DNA from 2 places in the Massilia sp. H6 genome. Region 1 is predicted to be linked to the other one. Evidence: predicted binding sites of a transcription regulator. Region 1 holds the regulator's gene; the other holds the start of a gene.
The links. The regulator sigma-54, encoded in region 1, starts transcription at its own class of promoters, with help from an activator protein. The targets are predictions, from matches to a motif close to TGGCANGNAANCTGCTTT.

Region 1 (9,457 bases):
GCGCAGCGGCACGCCCATTACCACCAGCGCATGCGAGGCGAGCATCAGGCTGCTCTCGAGCGCCTCCGGCACCACTTCGGTGGCGCCGGCCTTTTTCAGGATATCGAGATCGCTGTCGTCATGGGCACGCACGATCACCGGCAGGTTCGGCGCCAGCTCGTGCACCAGGTGCAGCACCTTCAGCGCCAGGGGAGTATTGGCGGAGGTGATCACCAGCGCACTGGCGCGGTTGATGCCGGCCGCGATCAGGGCTTCGCGGCGCGCGGCGTCGCCGTAGGACACGTTGGCGCCGGCAGCCTGCGCTTCTTGTACCCGTTCGGGGTCCAGGTCGAGCGCATACCAGGGCAGCTTTTCTTCGCTGAGCATGGTTGCCAGGCTCTGGCCGCTGCGGCCAAAGCCGAGGATGATCACATGCTTGTGGGTTTTCATGGTGCGGCTCGCGAGCTGGGTCAGCTGCAGCGATTGGGCCATCCATTCGTTGACAGCCACCTTCAGCACCAGCTTGTCCATGTTCTGGATCACGAAGGGCGCCAGCAGCATCGATAGCACCATCGAGGCCAGCACCAGCTGGATCAGGAAGGGATCGATCAGCTTCGAGCCCGAGGCCAGGTTCAGCAGCACAAAGCCGAATTCGCCGGCCTGGGCCAGCGCCAGGCCGGTGCGCATCGATACGCCGTCGCGCGAGCCAAAGGCCTTGGCCAGCAAGGCGATGATCGCGAACTTGAGCAGTACCGGGAACACCAGCAACGCCAGTACCAGCCACCAGTGCTCCAGCACCAGCCTGACATTGAGCAGCATGCCCACCGTAATAAAGAACAGCCCGAGCAGCACATCGCGGAAGGGCTTGATGTCTTCTTCCACCTGGTGCTTGTACTGGGTTTCAGAGATCAGCATGCCGGCGACAAACGCGCCCAGCGCCAGCGACAGGCCGGCCTGCTCGGTAACCCAGGCCAGGCCGAGCGTCACCAGCAGCAGGTTGAGCATGAACAGCTCTTGCGAGCGGCGCTTGGCGACGATGGTGAACCAGTTGCGCATCAGCTTCTGGCCAAAGATCAGGAGCAGGGCCAGCACGAAGGCGGCCTTGACGGCGGCCCAGCCGAGCGTTACCACCAGTTCTTCGGGCGGGCGCGCCAGCGACGGGATCATGATCAGGAGCGGCACCACGGCCAGGTCCTGGAACAGCAAGATGCCGATGATGCGGCGGCCATGTTCGCTCTCGAGCTCGAGCCGCTCGGTCAGCATCTTGACCACGATCGCGGTCGACGACATGGCCAGCGCGCCGCCCAGCGCGAACGCCGCCTGCCAGCTCACGTGCAGATCGGGCGCCCAGTAAGAGATGAACAGGGCGCAGCCCATGGCCACGGCGATGGTCACCACCACCTGCGCCAGGCCGAGCCCGAATACGATGCGCCGCATCGACTTGAGCTGGGCCAGCGAGAACTCGAGCCCGATCGAAAACATCAGGAAAACCACGCCGAATTCGGCCAGCGTACGGGTGGCCGGACTGTCCTCGGCCAGCGCCAGCGCGTGGGGGCCGATGATCACGCCGACGGCCAGGTAGCCGAGCATCGGCGGCAGGTGCAGCATCCGGAAAGCGACTACGCCGAGTACGGCGCAGCCCAGCAGGAGCAGGGTCAGTTCAAGTCCGGAATGCATCGTCCCCAGGGGTCATTGTCTTAGTTTGTTACGACTGGCAAGTTTTTTGCTTACCCAATTCGTTTATACTGCGATGATGAGTGTAACCGATGAAAAAACAATGCTGAAAAGTTTCGACACCGACCAGGCCCGCCGCATGCTGGAGCTTGGCCGCGAGACCCTTGCCATCGAAGCGGATGCGATCCGCGCGCTGCATGCACGCCTGGGCGACGACGACCATTTCGTGCGCGCGGTACAGCTGCTGTACGGCTGCACCGGCCGCGTGGTGGTGTCGGGCATGGGCAAATCGGGCCACATCGGCCGCAAGATCGCCGCCACGCTGGCCTCGACCGGCACCCCGGCCATGTTCGTGCACCCGGGCGAGGCCGCGCACGGCGACCTGGGCATGGTCACCGCGCAGGATGTGTTCATCGCCATCTCGAACTCGGGCGAATCGTCCGAGCTGCTGGAAATTTTGCCAGCTGTCAAAAGAATGGGCAGCCAGGTCATTTCCATGACCGGCAAGCCGGCTTCGCGCCTGGCCAGGCTGTCCGAGATCCACCTCGATATCTCGGTGGCCAAAGAAGCCTGCACCCTCAACCTGGCGCCGACTACCAGCACCACCGTCACGCTGGCGATGGGCGACGCGCTGGCCGTGTCGCTGCTCGACGCGCGCGGCTTTCGCGAAGAAGATTTCGCCATGTCGCACCCGGGCGGCGCCCTTGGCCGGCGCCTGCTGACCCATGTGCGCGACGTCATGCGTAGTGGCGAGGCCATTCCCGCGGTGGCCCCTGACACGCCGCTGGCCACAGCGCTGCTCGAAGTGTCCCAGAAGGGCATGGGCATGACCGCCGTGGTCGACGCCGAAGGTCGTCCGGTCGGGGTGTTCACCGATGGCGACTTGCGCCGCCTGATCGAACGCCTGCACGACTTTTCGAATATCCTGATCCGCGACGTGATGCATGCCGGGCCGCGGACCGTCCATCCGGAGCAGCTCGCGGTCGATGCCGTGGCCGTGATGGAAGAATTTCGCATCAACCAGATGCTGGTGGTCGATGCCGACGGACGCCTGGTGGGCGCGCTCCATATCCACGACCTGACCCGCGCCAAGGTGATCTAATGAACGCTCAACCGACCCCGCTCGACCATGTGCAGCGCGCCGCGCGTGTCAAGGTCATGATTTTCGATGTCGACGGCGTGCTCACCGACGGCAGCCTTACCTACGGTCCGGACGGCGAAGTCACCAAGACCTTCAATGTACTCGACGGCCTCGGCATCCAGCTGCTCGGCAAGTCCGGCGTGCAGACCGCGATCATCAGCGCGCGCCTGTCGCCGGTGGTGGTCAAGCGGGCCAGCGACCTTGGCATCGCCCACGTCTACCAGGGCATCCACGACAAGCGCATCGGCTTTGCCAAGCTGCTCGAGGCCACCGGGGTCAGCGCAGAGCAATGCGGCTATATCGGCGACGACGTAATCGACCTGCCGCTGCTGACCAAGGTGGGCTTCGCGGTGGCGGTGCCGTCGGGCCACCCGGACGTGCAGCACCGCGCGCATTACGTCACCAAGAACGCGGGCGGACGCGGCGCCGTGCGCGAGGTATGCGACCTGGTCATGCGTGCCCAGGGTACTTACGAACAGGCGCTCGCGCCATATCTTGCATAGGCGTTCGCGCAGCTAGCCATGGTCAACTACAAGCGCACCGCCCACCGCTGGAGGCTGCTGGGTAACATGATCATCGGCGTGTTCCTCGCCTTTGGCAGCTTCTGGCTGCTGCAGGTGATGGAGCGCGACGATTCCGACACCCGCCTGGGCGGGTCCATGAACGAGCCCGATTACATCGTCGAGAACTTCTCGTTCGTGCGCATGACCGAGCAGGGCCAGCCAAGCTACGTGGTGTCGGGCAAGCGCCTGGCGCATCAGCAAGAAGGAGACGTCTCCGAGGTCGAGCAGCCGGTGGTGCAGGGCTTGACGCCCGGCCGCCCGCGCACCACCGTGGTGGCCAACCGCGGCCGTATCTACCACCAGGAACACCGCGTCGACCTGCTCGGCAATGTCGATATCCAGCGCCCGGCCACGCCGGCCAGCGAAGCGCTGCATGTGCGCACGCAGGCGCTGACCGTGCTGCCGGACGAAGAAATCATGAAGACCGACAAGGCCATCGAGATGCAGCTCGGCGCCGCCACGATCAGCGGCACCGGCATGGTCGCCAACAATGCTACCCAGACGCTGCAGTTGGCCGGCCGCGGCCAGATCGTCTATCCGCCACGCGCGCGCCCCGACTGAGGCGTTGAGTCACTACAGGACAAGCAATCATGAAAAAATTATTTGCCGCCGCCTTCCTTGGCCTGGCTTCGCTCAGCGCCTTTGCCGAGAAGGCCGATTCGCTCAAGCAGGCCGTGATCAACTTCGACACCCTGGACGTCGACGAGGTCACGCAGACCCGCATCCTGACCGGCAACGTCGTGCTCACCCGCGGCACGCTGGTGCTCAAGTCCGACCGCGCGCTGGTGAAGGAGACGCCAGAAGGCTACATGAACGTCACGCTCACCGCGGCGCCGGGCAAGCTCGCCACCTTCCGCCAGAAGCGTGATGGCGGTCCCGACCTGTGGGTCGAGGGCCAGGCCCAGCGCATCGAATACGACGAGCGGGTCGAACTGGTGAAGCTGTTTTCCACCGCCGAGGTGCGCGAGCTCGAAAACGGTCGCATGACCAACGAAATCAAGGGGCCGTACATCTCCTACGACAACCGCAACGAAGTGGCGCAGGTGCGCAACGACGCCAGCGGCCAGAGCAAGGTCGGCGGCGGGCGCGGCACCCTGATCATCGCGCCGCGCCGGCCCGCCCCGGCCGCCCAGGAAGGCGCCAAGCAATGACGGCAGTTCCGGGTACGACGCGCGAAGGCTGCAGCACCCTGATCGTCAAGGGCCTGCAAAAGAGCTACGGCAAGCGTTTGGTGGTCAGCGACGTCTCGCTGCAGGTCGAATGCGGCGAAGTGGTCGGCTTGCTCGGCCCCAACGGCGCCGGCAAGACCACCTCGTTCTACATGATCGTGGGCCTGGTGCCGTCGGACGCCGGCTCGATCGATATCAACGGCACCGACATTTCAAGCCTGCCGATCCACCGCCGCGCGGTGCTTGGCCTGTCTTATCTGCCGCAGGAAGCCTCGGTGTTTCGCAAGCTGACAGTGGAAGACAATATCCGCGCCGTGCTGGAACTGCAGCGCACCAGCGAAGGCAAGGCCTTGTCCAAGGACGAGATCAACGAGCGCCTCGACACGCTGCTGGCCGAGCTACAGATCGAGAAGCTGCGCGAGAATCCGGCGCTGTCGCTGTCGGGCGGCGAGCGCCGGCGCGTCGAGATCGCGCGCGCGCTCGCCACCAACCCGCGCTTCGTGCTGCTCGATGAGCCGTTCGCCGGCGTCGATCCGATCGCAGTGATCGAGATCCAGCGCATCGTGCGCTTCCTGAAAGAGCGCAACATCGGCGTTTTGATTACCGATCACAACGTGCGCGAGACGCTCGGCATCTGCGATCGCGCCTACATCATCAACCAGGGGGCGGTGCTGGCCTCGGGCCGCCCCGACGACATCATCGCCAACGAAAACGTGCGCCGCGTTTATCTTGGTGAACACTTCCGCATGTGACGATGAAACAGTCCCTGCAACTACGCACGTCGCAGCACCTGGCGCTCACGCCGCAGCTGCAACAGTCGATCCGGCTGCTGCAGTTGTCCACGCTCGAACTGCACCAGGAACTCGAGCAGATACTGACCGATAACCCGCTGCTCGAAAGGCTCGACGATCCGCTCGACCATTCGGTGCGGCTGCTGGCCGATGGCGCCATTAACAATGCAGCTGCGAGCGCGCCGGCCAATGGCGAAGCGCCCGCGCAGCCGGGACAGGAAGCCGGCGCCGAGGCGTCCAAGGCCGAAGGCGAAGGCGCCGATGCGAGCGATGATGGCGCCGACCGCGATCGCGGCGAGCCCGATGGCGACTGGGGCGGCGAGGGCGGCGGCGCCCGCAGCGGCGACGACGAAGACGGCCGCCCGCAGCTCGAGGCCAGCGGCGTGTCGCTGCGCGAGCACCTGGCCGAGCAGGTGCGCACCACCGGCTGCAGCATGCGCGACCGCGCGCTGGCCGAACTCGTGATCGACGCGCTCGACGACAATGGCTACCTCGAAGAACCGCTGGACGACATCCACGCGCGCCTGCCGGGTGAACTCGACATCGAGATGGACGAATTGCGCTGCGCGCTGGCGCTGGTGCAGAGCCTCGACCCGGCCGGGGTTGGCGCGCGCAGCGCGGCCGAATGCCTGGCGCTGCAGATCCGCCGCATGCCGGGCGTGCCGCTGGTAACGCGGCGCCTGGCGCTGAAGATCGTCGAAGGCTACCTGAGCTGGTTCGCGCAGCGCGAATACACCAAGCTCAAAAAGGCGTTGGCCTGCGACGACGAAGACCTGCGCGAGGTGCAGGCCGTGGTTCGCCAGTGCAATCCGCATCCGGGTGCGGCCTTTGGAACCAACGCATCCGACTACGTGGTGCCGGACGTGGTGGTGCGCCGCGCCAAGGATGGCTGGTCGGTGATGCTCAATCGGGACGTGATGCCGCGCCTGCGCGTCAATACCCTGTATGCGAACCTGCTCAAGCAGGGAAAAAGCGAAAGCCAGATGGGCGCGCAGCTGCAGGAAGCCAAATGGCTGATCAAGAATATGCGCCAGCGTTTCGATACCATCTTGCGTGTGGCCGAGGCGATTGTAGAGCGTCAGCGCAACTTTTTCAGCCATGGCGCAGTTGCCATGCGCCCTCTTGTGCTGCGCGAGATTGCTGATACACTAGGCCTACACGAGAGCACTATTTCCCGTGTAACCACGCAGAAATACATGCTGACCCCCCACGGCATGTTCGAGCTGAAATACTTCTTCGGAAGCCATGTCGCCACCGAAGCGGGGGGAGAAGCCTCTTCCACGGCGATCCGCGCGCTCATTGCGCAACTGACAGGAGCTGAAGACCCTAAGAGCCCTTTATCCGATAGCAAGATCGCGGAAATGCTGGGGGAACAAGGTATGGTCGTTGCGCGCCGAACGGTTGCCAAATACCGCGAAGCCCTCAAGATCCCACCTGTCAGCCTCCGCAAATCCTTGTAACGCACTGTCCTTGCCAGCTCATTGCCAGGGCAGCGTAACATCTCAAAGGAGTGTGTATGAACCTCACAATCAGTGGCCACCATCTTGAAGTGACTCCCGCAATTCGTGAATACGTTCACAATAAGCTCGAGCGCATTACCCGCCATTTCGATCACGTGATCGACACGCACGTGTTCCTCGCCATCGACAATCTCACCGAAAAAGAAAAACGGCAAAAAGCCGAGATCAACCTGCAGGTCTCGGGAAAAATCCTGCATGTGGCCAGTGCCGCGCAAGACATGTATGCGGCGATCGACATGCTGGTGGACCGGCTGGACCGCCAGGTGCTCAAGCATAAATCGATGCTGCAGGATCATCATCACATCGCGCACAAGCGCATCCCGGACATCGGCGAAGCCGCCGCCGCCTAGGCACGGCAGGCAGCCATCCAAGCGAGGGCGTCCGAGGGGGCGCCCTTTTTGCATTCGGCCTGGCCGGCCGACTGCGCCGCCCGGTCTACTTTCCGATGACGCGATAAGGCTTTTGGTTTAGCACCGCGGTTCGGTAGAATGCATGTCTTTTCGATCACAGAGCAACTCATGACCGACACTGTCCTGACCCGCGTCGCCAACCGCACCGGCATCATCACGCTGGATCGCCCGAAAGCCCTCAATTCCCTGTCGCTCGACATGGTGCGCGCCTTGACTGCGGCGCTGCGCGATTGGCAGACCGATTCCGCCATCGATGCGGTGGTCATCACCAGCAGCAGCGAGAAAGCCTTGTGCGCAGGCGGTGATATTCGCTTCTTCTATGAGATGGGCCAGGTGGGTCCGACTGGCGGCAGCGCATTGCTGGAAGACTTCTTTACCGAAGAATATGCGCTCAACCACCTGATTCATTTCTATCCAAAGCCGTATATCGCGCTGATGGACGGCGTGGTGATGGGCGGCGGCATGGGCATTGCGCAAGGCGGCCCTGGCTGCGGCCTGCGCATCGTTACCGACCGTACCAAGATGGCGATGCCCGAAGTGAACATCGGCCTGTTCCCGGATGTGGGCGGCAGCCATTTCTTGTCGCACGCACCGGGCCAGCTGGGCAAGTACCTGGGACTGACCGGCCTGACGATCGGCGCGGCCGATGCCCTGTACGTGGGCCTGGCCGATGTCTTCGTGCCGGGAGAAAAGACCGGTGAGCTGATGGCGCTGGTGGAGTCGACCCCGGGCGCGCAGTTGCCAGACGCGATCCGCGCATTCGCCGCGCCGTTCGCCGCCATGGCTGGCGCCAGCGGCCTGCAGGCACAGCGTGCGGCGATCGATGCCCATTTCGGCGCCGCGTCGGTGGCGGCCATCATGGCAGCGCTGGCCGGCGACGAGACCGCGTTCGCGCAGAAGGCTTTGACCGCCATGCGCCAGCGCTCGCCCCTGATGATGTGCGTCACCTACGAACTGCTGCAGCGCGGCGCCTCGCTCGACGTGGCCGACTGCCTGCGCATGGAGCGTTCGCTGGTGCGCCGCAATTTCGAGCACGGCGAAGTCCTGGAAGGCGTGCGCGCGCTGGTAATCGACAAGGACAACGCGCCAAAGTGGAACCCGGCGACGCTGGACGAAGTCACGCCCGCGATGGTGGAAGGATTCTTTAAGCCGGTGTGGCCCGAGTATGCGCATCCGCTGCGCCATCTCGATTAGCCATCAGCCGGCGATTATCGGCACATCACACCACCGCGTGCTTGGGTTGCTCGCGGTGCCGCACGATCACGCGTTCGGTTCCGTTGAAATAGGCCCCGAGCCGTTCGGCCATGTACACCGAGCGGTGCTGGCCGCCGGTGCAGCCCACCGCCACGGTTAAATAGCTGCGGTTATCGGTCTTGAACGAAGGCAGCCACTTGGCCACGAAATTCTTGATATCTTCGAGCATCTCGGTGGCGCTGGGCTGGGCGTCGAGAAAGGCGATGACCGGGTCATCGCGACCGGTGAGCGGGCGCAGGGCCACGTCGTAGTACGGGTTCGGGATGGCGCGCACGTCGAACACGAAGTCGGCGTCGAGCGGCACGCCGACCTTGAACGCGAACGATTCGAAAAACAGCGTCAGCGGCGCGTGCTCGACGTCGGCCAGCTCCTTGATCCATTGGCGCAGCTTGTTGGCGGACAGTTCGGAGGTGTCGATCACGTGGCCAAGGTTCTCGATCGCCGACAGGCGCTCGCGTTCTTCGGCAATGCATTCGATCAGGGTGCGGCGCGAGGCCGGGTTCTCGCCCGGGCGCACCTGGTGCGACAGCGGGTGGCTGCGGCGGGTTTCGGAAAAGCGCGCCACCAGGGAATGCGTGCTCGAGGTCAGGAACATGACCTTGAGGTTGTGGCCTTCTTCTTTCAGGTGGCGTACGCTCACGGGCAACTCCACCAGCGATTCGGCGCTGCGGGCATCGACCGCGACCGCGATCTTGTCCGCGCCTTTCTCGCCGACAGCGTACACCAGGGCCGGCAGCAGGGCAGGCGGGAGGTTGTCGACGCAGTAATAGCCTGCGTCTTCGAGAACATTCAGGGCGACCGACTTGCCCGAGCCGGAAATGCCGGTAATAAGGACGATGTGCATAGGGAGGATGATACCGCATGCGTCATCGGCTTGTCGTCCCCGGCTATGCAGCCTGGGTCAATCTCCGGTCATGGCTTGCCTTTGCCGCTCCATGAACTCCTGCAGCGTATCG
Region 2 (9,457 bases), 1.8 Mb from region 1:
TACGCAGGTTGCCGCGCACCGAGCCGTCCGGGTTCATGTTCGGTACGATGTAGAACACGGCGCGCTGCAACAGCTTGCGCGCGACCGGGTTGGCGCTGTCGAGCAGCGCGTCCATCATGCCTTCGATAAACCATTCGGCCATGGTTTCACCTGGATGCTGGCGCGCAATGACCCAGATCTTCTTTTCCGCTTGCGGGTTGCCGATCACGACCAGGTTCATGTCGCGGCCATCGATCGTGGTGCCGATGTCATGCACGCGGGCGACCGGGTTTTCGGCCACTTCGCCCAGCAGGCGCAGGTGGCGTTCCCAGGTATAGGGCTCGAAATAGGCGTAGTAGATGCTGTCGAGCTCGGGCGTATGCTGCACCGTCATGACCTGCCCATCGAAGCTGGTCGGGACCCGGAACCAGTTCTCGGTGTCATAGCTCGCAGCCACCTGGTAATTCTCGAAACCCTTGGGATAGGTGGCCTGCCCGGCATTGAGAAAACGCATGGTACAGGCCTGTCCACGCGCGCCCTGCAGGCGGAAATGGAACCACTGGTGGATGTCGGCGTGCGAGTCCTTGCGCAGGTTCAGGTCAATCGCTTTCGGGTTGTCCGCGCTGAGCACCTCGATGGCGCCGGAATCGAAGGTCTGGCTGATTTTGATGGGCATGGTAAATCCTTCATTGTCGGTTCAAACGAACGCACTCCAGGATCACTGTGCGTCGAGGTCGATCAGGTCCTTGCTATACATGGTCATGACCTGGCGCAGCAGTTCGACGTTGGCGCGGTCCAGCACCAGCGTCAGGTCTTCCTTGCTGTTGAGCGCGAAATGCATCCGGATTGCACCCGGCAATTCCTTGCACATTACATATTCGGCGCGCGGGGTGTAGGGATTGTCCCAATCCTGCTGCGTGATGGCCGGCGGCGCTGGCGGCGGCGCCAGCGACGGATCGCGGTTTACCGGCAGGTGCTTGAGCAGCCAGAACACGATCGTCGCAGGGACCTGGATGCACAGGTCGCTGGCGCCCTTGGTGGAGAACTTGGTGAGCAACAGGTTACCGACCCGGTCGCATGACATGGAGAGGCTTTTGACTTGACGAATTACCGCTGGTTTCACGACGATGTCCCTGCTGAAAAGTTTGAAAAAGGCGCAGCGATTCTACCGCATCCCTTCGTCAAATTGTGTGGTATCGGAAACAAAACGGGGGAGCCTGCCTGGCTCCCCCTTGCACTTCCATCAGGACGCCCTTGACTACTTGGGGCCTACCGGCCCGGCGCAGTCATGGCACGGGCCTACTCTTTCGAGCCGCCGCGATTGCCCCCCTGTGCGCCACGGCTGCCCTTGGCGGAGGCAGTCGATGCGCTACCCGAGCCGGCACTGGCCGACTGGCGATTGCCATGACTCATGCTTCCGGCACGGCGTGCTTCTTCCGAAGTGAATTCGTGGGCAGTACCCTTGGCGTGAGCCGCCTTGCCGCCCTGGCTGGCAATTTCGCGCTGGCGCGCCGGATCCATCGAAGCGAATCCGCGGTTGCGGGTGCCGCTGCTCTGGCTGCTCCCACCCTGGCTGCTTCCCTGCTTGTTACCTTGGTTACTCGAGGCCATGATCATCTTCTCCCAGTTTACTTTGGTCCGCCGCTTCATGCGGCAGGAATGCACCATCTGCTGACGCTCCCAGATGAGCGGATGGCGAAAGTCATCTTAGGCATGCCTGGTGGATGAGGGTATAGGACGCTATCAGATGACTTTGTAGGACTTCACGCGACAGAAAATGCACATGCGAAACTCTACTTCCAGTCGACAACAAACCCTTCAGTGACAGTCCTACACGTTCCCCCTACGTCTTCCTATACTGGAACTGCGCGGACACGCGCATCATGTCCTTGTCAGGCGGCGCGCGCGCATGCCTAAAGAACAGCTCGCCGCCCACCATCACACGGAGTCGATATGGATGCGAACGAACGTAGCGAGATGAATAATCAGACCGACAATGGCGCGAATGAGAAATGGACGCCTGGGGCCAAGGGTACGACGACCAGCGGTCCGCCAGACCATACCTACCCGTTGGGTGACACCGGTCCCCAGCAAGGTATCAACGACAGCCACCAGCGTCAGATGGCACTGCATTCGGACGCCTGGGGCAGGCTTGAGCAGCCGGTGGGTCGCCGCGATCCGCATTCCGGCACCGACCTGCTGGCGCCGTCGGCACAACAGCACGACAACAGTCAGGTCGCGGATCGGATGAACCCGCAGAACCCGGCGCATCCGCAGCTACAGGGCGGATCGCTTGGGCGCCATCACGATATGGCAGCCGGAACCTATCAGGCACCGGGCGTGGCCGAACAATCCTTTTATTCCAACCAGCAAAGCGCCACGAATGGCGGCGAAGGGACAGGCATGGCAACAGCACACCCGCAGGACAATCAGGAGCACGGTCGGCAACAGGACGGTCAAGCGTCGGACAGCGCGCAGCAAGGCACCGAGCACGGCGACGTGCGCGACGAGGGAAGTCTTCACGTGCACAAGTCGAACTACAGCGCCGGCGGCCTGCCGCGCAGCCCGGGCAACACTGGCCCAGGCAACGACGAGCCGGCATGGCACCCGGCACAGGGCCGGGATGCAGAAAAAAATCCGGTACACCAGTCGAACGACCTTGCTGGCGGCTTGCCGAAAAGTCCCGCGGGTGCGAACCAGCTGGCGGGTGACCGCAAGATGGATGACGATACGGGGTTTTCCCGGAGTTACTGAACAGCGCCTGGTCTCTACGGCGCTGTATAACTCGTCTTTACCGTGGTAAAGAACTCCACAGCATGACTGCCCTGCTCGCGTGGGCCGTAGCTTGATGCCTTGGTGCCGCCAAACGGCACGTGGTAGTCCACGCCCGCGGTCGGCAGGTTGACCATCACCATGCCGGCTTTCGCATGGCGCCTGAAATGGCTGGCGTGCTTGAGCGAGGCGGTGCAGATGCCGGCGGTCAGGCCAAACTCGGTATCGTTGGCCAGCGCCAGCGCATGTTCGTAGCCCTTGGCCGGAATCACCGAGGCGACCGGACCGAAAATTTCTTCGCGCGCATGGCGCATGCCCGGATCGCAATCCGCGAACAGCGCCGGGCTAAGAAAATAGCCGTCGGTTTCGCGTTGCAGGCGCTCGCCGCCACACACCAGGCGCGCGCCTTCTTCTTTTGCCATCGCGATGTACGACAGGTCTTGCTCGAGCTGCGAGGTGTCAACTACCGGGCCGATGTCAATGCCCGCCCCCAGGGCGTGGCCGACCTTCAGCGCCGCCATGCGCGCTGCCATGGCTTCTATGAAGCGGCCATAGATGGCTTCGTCGACAATCAGGCGCGACGACGCCGTGCAGCGCTGGCCAGTGGAAAAGAATGAGCCCTGGATCGCCACCTCCACTGCAAGATCGAGGTCGGCATCGGCCAGCACCACCAGCGGGTTCTTGCCTCCCATTTCGAGCTGCACGCGGGCGCGGCGCCGGGCGCAGGCGAGCAGCACGCGTTCTCCGGTGGCAGTCGAGCCGGTGAAGCTGATGGCGTTCACGCGCGTGTCGTTCAGCATGGCTTCGCCCACCACCCTGCCCGGCCCCATTGCCAGGTTGAACACACCCGGCGGCAGGCCGGCACGGCTGATGATCTCGGCCAGCGCCCAGGCGCTGCCAGGTACCAGTTCGGCCGGCTTGAACACGACTGTGTTGCCATAGGCAAGCGCTGGCGCGATCTTCCAGGCTGGAATTGCGATTGGGAAGTTCCAGGGGGCGATGATGCCGACCACGCCGACCGGCTCGCGCGAGACATCGACCTCGACCCCGGGTCGCACCGAGGCCAGCCGGTCGCCGCGCACCCGCAAGGCCTCTTGCGCATAGAACTTGAAGATCGCCCCGGCGCGCCCGACTTCACCGATGGCTTCGGGTAGCGTCTTGCCCTCTTCGCGCGCCAGCAGTGCGCCCAGCTCGCCCTTGCGGGCCAGCAGCTCGCTGCCGATTGCGTCGAGCGCGTCCGCGCGACTTTGCACCCCCGACAAGGCCCAGCCTGGCGCCGCGTCATGTGCCGCGGCAACGGCCAGCGCGGCCTGCTCGGCCCCGGCACTGGCGTACTCGCCCACGACGTCACTGCGGTCGGAAGGGCTGCGCGTGGTGGTCATGGCGGCGCCATCGACCCAGCGGCCGGCGATATACAGTTGTTTCATGTCGGTCCCGTTATCCCGTTATCAAGAACATCACAAACCGCCAGTGTAGCAAACCGGGACGGTCGCAGGTTCGCCGCCAGTCCGCCGCGACCTGCTTGCGTCCGCAACCGAACAGGGCCTTGATGCAGCTCCAAGGCGCTGCCGCCGAAGGGAACCCGGCCGTCGCCGCCCGACTCCAACTTCACACAACACGCCCTGCCTTGCGCACATCGCGACGGCATTGGCCCCTGCAGTGGAGATCCATCATGTCTGCAATAAAAGATGACGCTAAAATTGCGGTCTCGGTAGTGGTGCATGCCTGTGGCCGCATCGACCTGCTCGACCGCTGCCTCGATGCGCTGGTGCGCCAGCAGTTCCATCCGCGCCGCTACGACATCATCGTGGTCGACGACGAGCCCAACCACAACACTCTGCACCTGGTCGCCGGCTGGCGCACCCGTACGCTGGACCGTGGGCCACGGCTGTCGTATGTGGCCAATCCCGGGCCGGGTGGTCCGCCTGCTGCGCTCAACCGCGGCTGGCGGGTGGCGCGCGCGCCCATCGTCGCCTTCACGCGCGACGACGTCGTGCCCGAGCCCGGCTGGCTGGCCGCCGGCCTGGCCGCCTGCGACGACCGCACCGAGGTCGTCTGCGGACGGGTCCAGACGCTGATAGCGCCCCACCCGGCCGATGCGCAGCCCGGCGCGCACGCGCTTGAAGCGGCCGATTTCACCAGCGCCAGCTGCTTCTTGCGCAAGCCGGTACTCGAGCGCCTCGGCGGCTTCGACGAGCGCTTCGACATCCGTGGCAGCGACGCCGACATGTATTTTCGCCTGCTCGAGCACGGCATCGCCATCGCCCAGGCTCCGGTGGCGCTGGCGCTGCACCCGGTCGGTCCGGCACCTTGGGGCCAGAGCCTGCTGCGGGTTCGCCACGAAGAATTCGACGCCCTGCTGTACAAGAAGCACCCTGCCCTGTACCGCCAGAAGGTAGAGCCGAGCCCGGCCTGGGACAATTATGTGGTGGCCGGGGTGCTGTTGCTGGCCCTGGTAAGCGCGCTGCTCGGCATGGATATCATGGCGGCGCTCGCATTCGGTGCCTGGCTGCTGCTCACCGCCCGGCGCTGCGCGCACAGCCTGCGCGGTGCAGCGCATACGCCCTCGCACGTGGCCGAGATGGTCGTCACCTCGGCCTTGCTGCCGCTGTTGACGGTGTTCTGGCGACTGGCCGGCGCGGTGCGCTACCGCGTCCGCTTCGCTTAAGAGCCGGCATGGCGCGGGGGCGAGCATGAGACTCGGCGATATCGAGACAATAGCGGCATCACGTACGCCGATTCGGCGCCTGCGCATCGCCCTGATCGGCGATTGCGCCGTAGTGGATACCGCGTCGGGTACCGCGTCGGGTACCGCGCCGGATACCGCGTCGGGTACCGCGTCGGGTACCGCGTCGGATAGCGCACCATGCACGGCTCCTGCTGTCGAACAAGGCATCCACCTGGTCCAGCTTGCCCATGAACTGGCCCGTGCCGGCCATGCAGTCGACATCTTCACGCGCCGCGTCACCCCGGGGCCGCACCAACTGGCACAGCTGGGCAAGGGCATTCGCCTCATCCGCATACCAGCCGGCCCACCGGGCCTTGTTTGCGCCGACTTGAGGCCGGACCGAATTGATGCCTTCTCTGATGCTTTCTCGCGCTGCGTCGCCCGCTTCGTGCGGCGCCAGCCCGGTCGCTACGATATCGCACACGCCTACTTCTTCATGGCAGGCATGGTCGCCCGGCACCTGAAAGACGCGCTCGGCCTGCCCTTCGTGCTTACCTTGCATGCGCCGGGCCGGGCCCAACAGCGTGCCCGGCTCGCCGGCGAAGCCCTGGCCCTGGCCCGCGCCCGTATCGAAGGCGAGCTCGTGCGGGCAGCCGACCGCATCATTGCCGAGTCCCCGCAAGAGCGCAGCGACCTGCGACAACTGCATGGCGAAGGCTGCGGCATGCCGGGCTCCCGCATCGAGCTTGTTCCACGCGGCTTTTCACCTGCAGAACTGTGGCCGGTGCCGATGCCCGAGGCCCGCGCCCGGCTTGGTCTCGAGCCCGGCCGTTTCATCGTGCTCCAGCTCGGACGCATCGCCCCGCGCAAGGGCGTCGATACCGTCATCCATGGCCTCGCCATGCTGCGCCACCGTCATGGCATCGGTGCCCAGCTGCTGGTCGTGGGAGGCGAAGCCGGCGTCGCCAGTGACCACACTGGCCCGGAACTGGCGCGGCTGCGCAATTTTGCGACCGGGCTCGGGATCGCAGCCCAGGTGCGCTTTACCGGCCAGCGGCCGCGCGCCACGCTGCGCGATTACTACAGCGCTGCCGAGGTATTCGCCTGCACGCCCTGGTACGAGCCTTTCGGCATCACCCCGATCGAAGCCATGGCCTGCGCGCGCCCGGTGGTCGGGTCCGAAGTAGGTGGCATCAAGAGCACAATCGACGACGGGGTGACCGGCTTTTTGGTTCCCTCGCGCGATCCCGAAGCGCTGGCCGAGCGCCTGGCGCGGCTGCACCGCCATCCAGAACTGGCGCGCGCCATGGGCGAAGCCGGCCGGCGCCGCGCTTGCGAGCACGCCACCTGGCACCAGCTTGCGGCGCAACTGCATGCCATTTACGCCGACGTCGTACAAGAAAATCTCCTGGCCACCCATCCAACCTGAGTATTCCCCGCGCAATGAAGACAAGACTCCCCTGCTTCACCCTTGCCCGGCCGATCCCTGCCACCGGTCCGGCAGGCGGTTCACGCCGGTCGCCATGTGCGTACGCGCCATGAAGGCGGTCTTTCTCGACCAGGACGGCACCCTGGTGGACGACCTGCCCTATAACGTCGAGCCGCGCCGCATCCGCCTGGTGAGCGGCGCCGGCGCAGCCCTGCGGCTGCTGGCCAGGCTCGACTACCGCTTTTTCGTCGTGACCAACCAGTCCGGCATCGCGCATGGCTGTTTCGACGAAGACGCGATGGGCCCGGTCGCCGACCGGCTGGCCGACTTGCTGTCCCGCGAACACCTGACAATGGATGGCTTCTACTACTGCCCGCATCACCCCCTGGGCACGGTAGGAGACTACGCCATGGTCTGCGCCTGCCGCAAGCCTTCGCCGGGCATGCTGCTGAAAGCGGCGCACGAGCACGGCATCGACCTGCGCTCGTCCTGGATGGTGGGCGACATCCTGCATGATGTAGAAGCCGGCAACCGCGCCGGCTGCCGAACGCTGCTGATCGACAATGGCAACGAAACCGAGTGGCGGCTGGGACCGCGACGGGTGCCAACGCGAATGGCGCCGGATTTGTATGCGGCGGCGGTGCTGATTGCCAGCCATGGTGCGGCGCGCCAAGGCTAGCCTGACCAGCAGCATGTTCCGTCCGAAGACAGCAGGCTCTCCAAAAATCCTGTCGGAAATTCTTACAGCTCCCGCCGCGGTCTTACAGCGCTTTCCGCAGGTCCTTGATTTAAAAAGGGTGTTTCCCTGGCACTAAAATTGCATAGTGTTGGTTACATCAACTTTTTAAGGATTGGTATGTTCGGCCTCAAATTTGTATTGAGCCTTGCTCTGGCAGCGTGTCACCTCAGCGCCCAGGCGTCCCTTATTCAGCCAGACGAATACAGCGATGGTACACGCACTTGGCTGAAGCTGTCCGAGACTGCCGGCATCAACATGAATGCGTTCATGGCCGGCGCAGGAGGGTGGAACAGCAAGTATCGCCTCGCATCAAGCCAGGAGATCGGCAGTTTGCTCGACGGTTTTGGAATTGCTGTTGGAGATAGCGATTGGAGGGTCAACAACCGTCCCGCGAGCAGCTTCATCTTTGAACTTGGCGGCACCGCACCGAACGGCTTTAGTGCAGGAACCTGGTTCAGCAATGGTGATCAAGGTGCGATCGGTGTGGGTATCGGTTGGCATGTCTCGGCAACGATCCGAGAAGAATCGAGTGTTCCCAGCCCTGACTGCCCGGCCTATTTTACTTGCGCGCGCACTTTCGCCACCAACGCTCCTCAGCCGTCGGGGCTGACCGATGCGGCAACTGGGCTGTTCCTGATTCGCAACGACAGCATGCAGACAGTTCCGGAACCCACCAGCCTGGCTCTGATAGGACTGGCCGGAGGCCTACTCGCATGCCAGCGCCGCACGCGGCAAAAATCGAGCTCCCCAGTAACCGAGCAGGCATAAAAAAACAGCCCCGGCACGATAGATTTCTATCATGCCGGGGCTGTTCACTTAGCCAGCTCACACTGGAACTCAATCATTCTATTGGTCGGGGCGAGAGGATTCGAACCTCCGACCCCGTGCACCCCATGCACGTACGCTACCAGGCTGCGCTACGCCCCGACTAGCTTGAAATTATATCAGAGCTCCTCGGGAATGCTCGAATTTTTGTTATGGATTTGCAATGGCCGCTTGCGCTGGCGCAGGCGCTGCGCAAGTTGCCGTGGCGGCCACGCGGTCATGCGGCGTCACGCGCCAGCCGCCGTAGCCGCCCTACTTCCAATCCCCCCGCAGCGCCAGTACCTGCTCCTGCAAATGCTCGGGAGAGGCGGCCTGCGGCGCCACCGGCTCGCCCACCACCAGCGCCAGCTTCGAGCGGATGCCGCGCGCGAACGAGCGTTCGAACAGATTCGATGGATCGCGGGTAAACACGCTGCCCCACAGACCGCGTAGCGCCATCGGGATCACCGGCACCTTGCTGCGCTCCACGATCCGGGCGATTCCGCCGCGAAATGCGTTGATCTCGCCGGTATCGGTCAGCTTGCCTTCCGGGAAAATGCAAACCAGCTCGCCCTCGTGCAGGGCCTCGGCGATGTCGATGAAGGCGCGCTCCATCAGGAAGGGGTCTTCCTTGCTCGACGCGATCGGGATCGCCTTGGCGGCGCGGAAGATCCAGCCGAGGAAAGGCGTCTTGAAGATGCGGTGGTCCATCACGAAGCGGATCGGGCGCGGGCTGGCGGCGCCGATCACCAGGGCATCGACATAGGACACGTGGTTGCACACCAGCACCGCCGCGCCCTGCTCGGGGATGCGGTGGGCATCGACGGTCCGCACCCGGTAGCCGGTATGGATCAGCATCCAGGCCAGGAAGCGCATCAAGAATTCCGGCACCAGCGAGAAGATATAAACCGCCACGCAGGCATTGAGCAAGGCCGTGACAAGGAACATTTCGGGAATGGTAAAGCCCTGGCTCAGCAGCGCGATGGCTACGCCGGCCGCCGCCACCATGAAGAGCGCATTCAGGATGTTCATGCCTGCAATAGTTCGAGAAATATGTTTCGGGTCG

Region 2: NRS07_RS14285 (PEP-CTERM sorting domain-containing protein) is a predicted target of sigma-54. The motif match lies at 7,655-7,672, and genes of this name have one in related genera.

The regions. Positions count from the first base shown of each region.
Region 1 covers NZ_CP103371.1:697,758-707,214, forward strand. The annotation lists gene NRS07_RS03100 (cation:proton antiporter) at 1-1,656, opposite strand, end outside; gene NRS07_RS03105 (KpsF/GutQ family sugar-phosphate isomerase) at 1,733-2,755, shown strand; gene NRS07_RS03110 (HAD family hydrolase) at 2,755-3,297, shown strand; gene lptC (LPS export ABC transporter periplasmic protein LptC) at 3,316-3,918, shown strand; gene lptA (lipopolysaccharide transport periplasmic protein LptA) at 3,948-4,508, shown strand; gene lptB (LPS export ABC transporter ATP-binding protein) at 4,505-5,278, shown strand; gene NRS07_RS03130 (RNA polymerase factor sigma-54) at 5,281-6,777, shown strand; gene hpf (ribosome hibernation-promoting factor, HPF/YfiA family) at 6,834-7,187, shown strand; gene NRS07_RS03140 (enoyl-CoA hydratase/isomerase family protein) at 7,356-8,441, shown strand; gene rapZ (RNase adapter RapZ) at 8,467-9,345, opposite strand; gene hprK (HPr(Ser) kinase/phosphatase) at 9,403-9,457, opposite strand, start outside.
Region 2 covers NZ_CP103371.1:3,170,909-3,180,365, forward strand. The annotation lists gene NRS07_RS14245 (M14-type cytosolic carboxypeptidase) at 1-655, opposite strand, end outside; gene NRS07_RS14250 (hypothetical protein) at 698-1,063, opposite strand; gene NRS07_RS14255 (KGG domain-containing protein) at 1,279-1,590, opposite strand; gene NRS07_RS14260 (hypothetical protein) at 1,933-2,733, shown strand; gene NRS07_RS14265 (aldehyde dehydrogenase family protein) at 2,748-4,178, opposite strand; gene NRS07_RS14270 (glycosyltransferase family 2 protein) at 4,424-5,419, shown strand; gene NRS07_RS14275 (glycosyltransferase) at 5,445-6,848, shown strand; gene NRS07_RS14280 (HAD family hydrolase) at 6,958-7,527, shown strand; gene NRS07_RS14285 (PEP-CTERM sorting domain-containing protein) at 7,705-8,355, shown strand; tRNA gene NRS07_RS14290 (tRNA-Pro) at 8,438-8,514, opposite strand; gene NRS07_RS14295 (MFS transporter) at 8,665-9,457, opposite strand, start outside.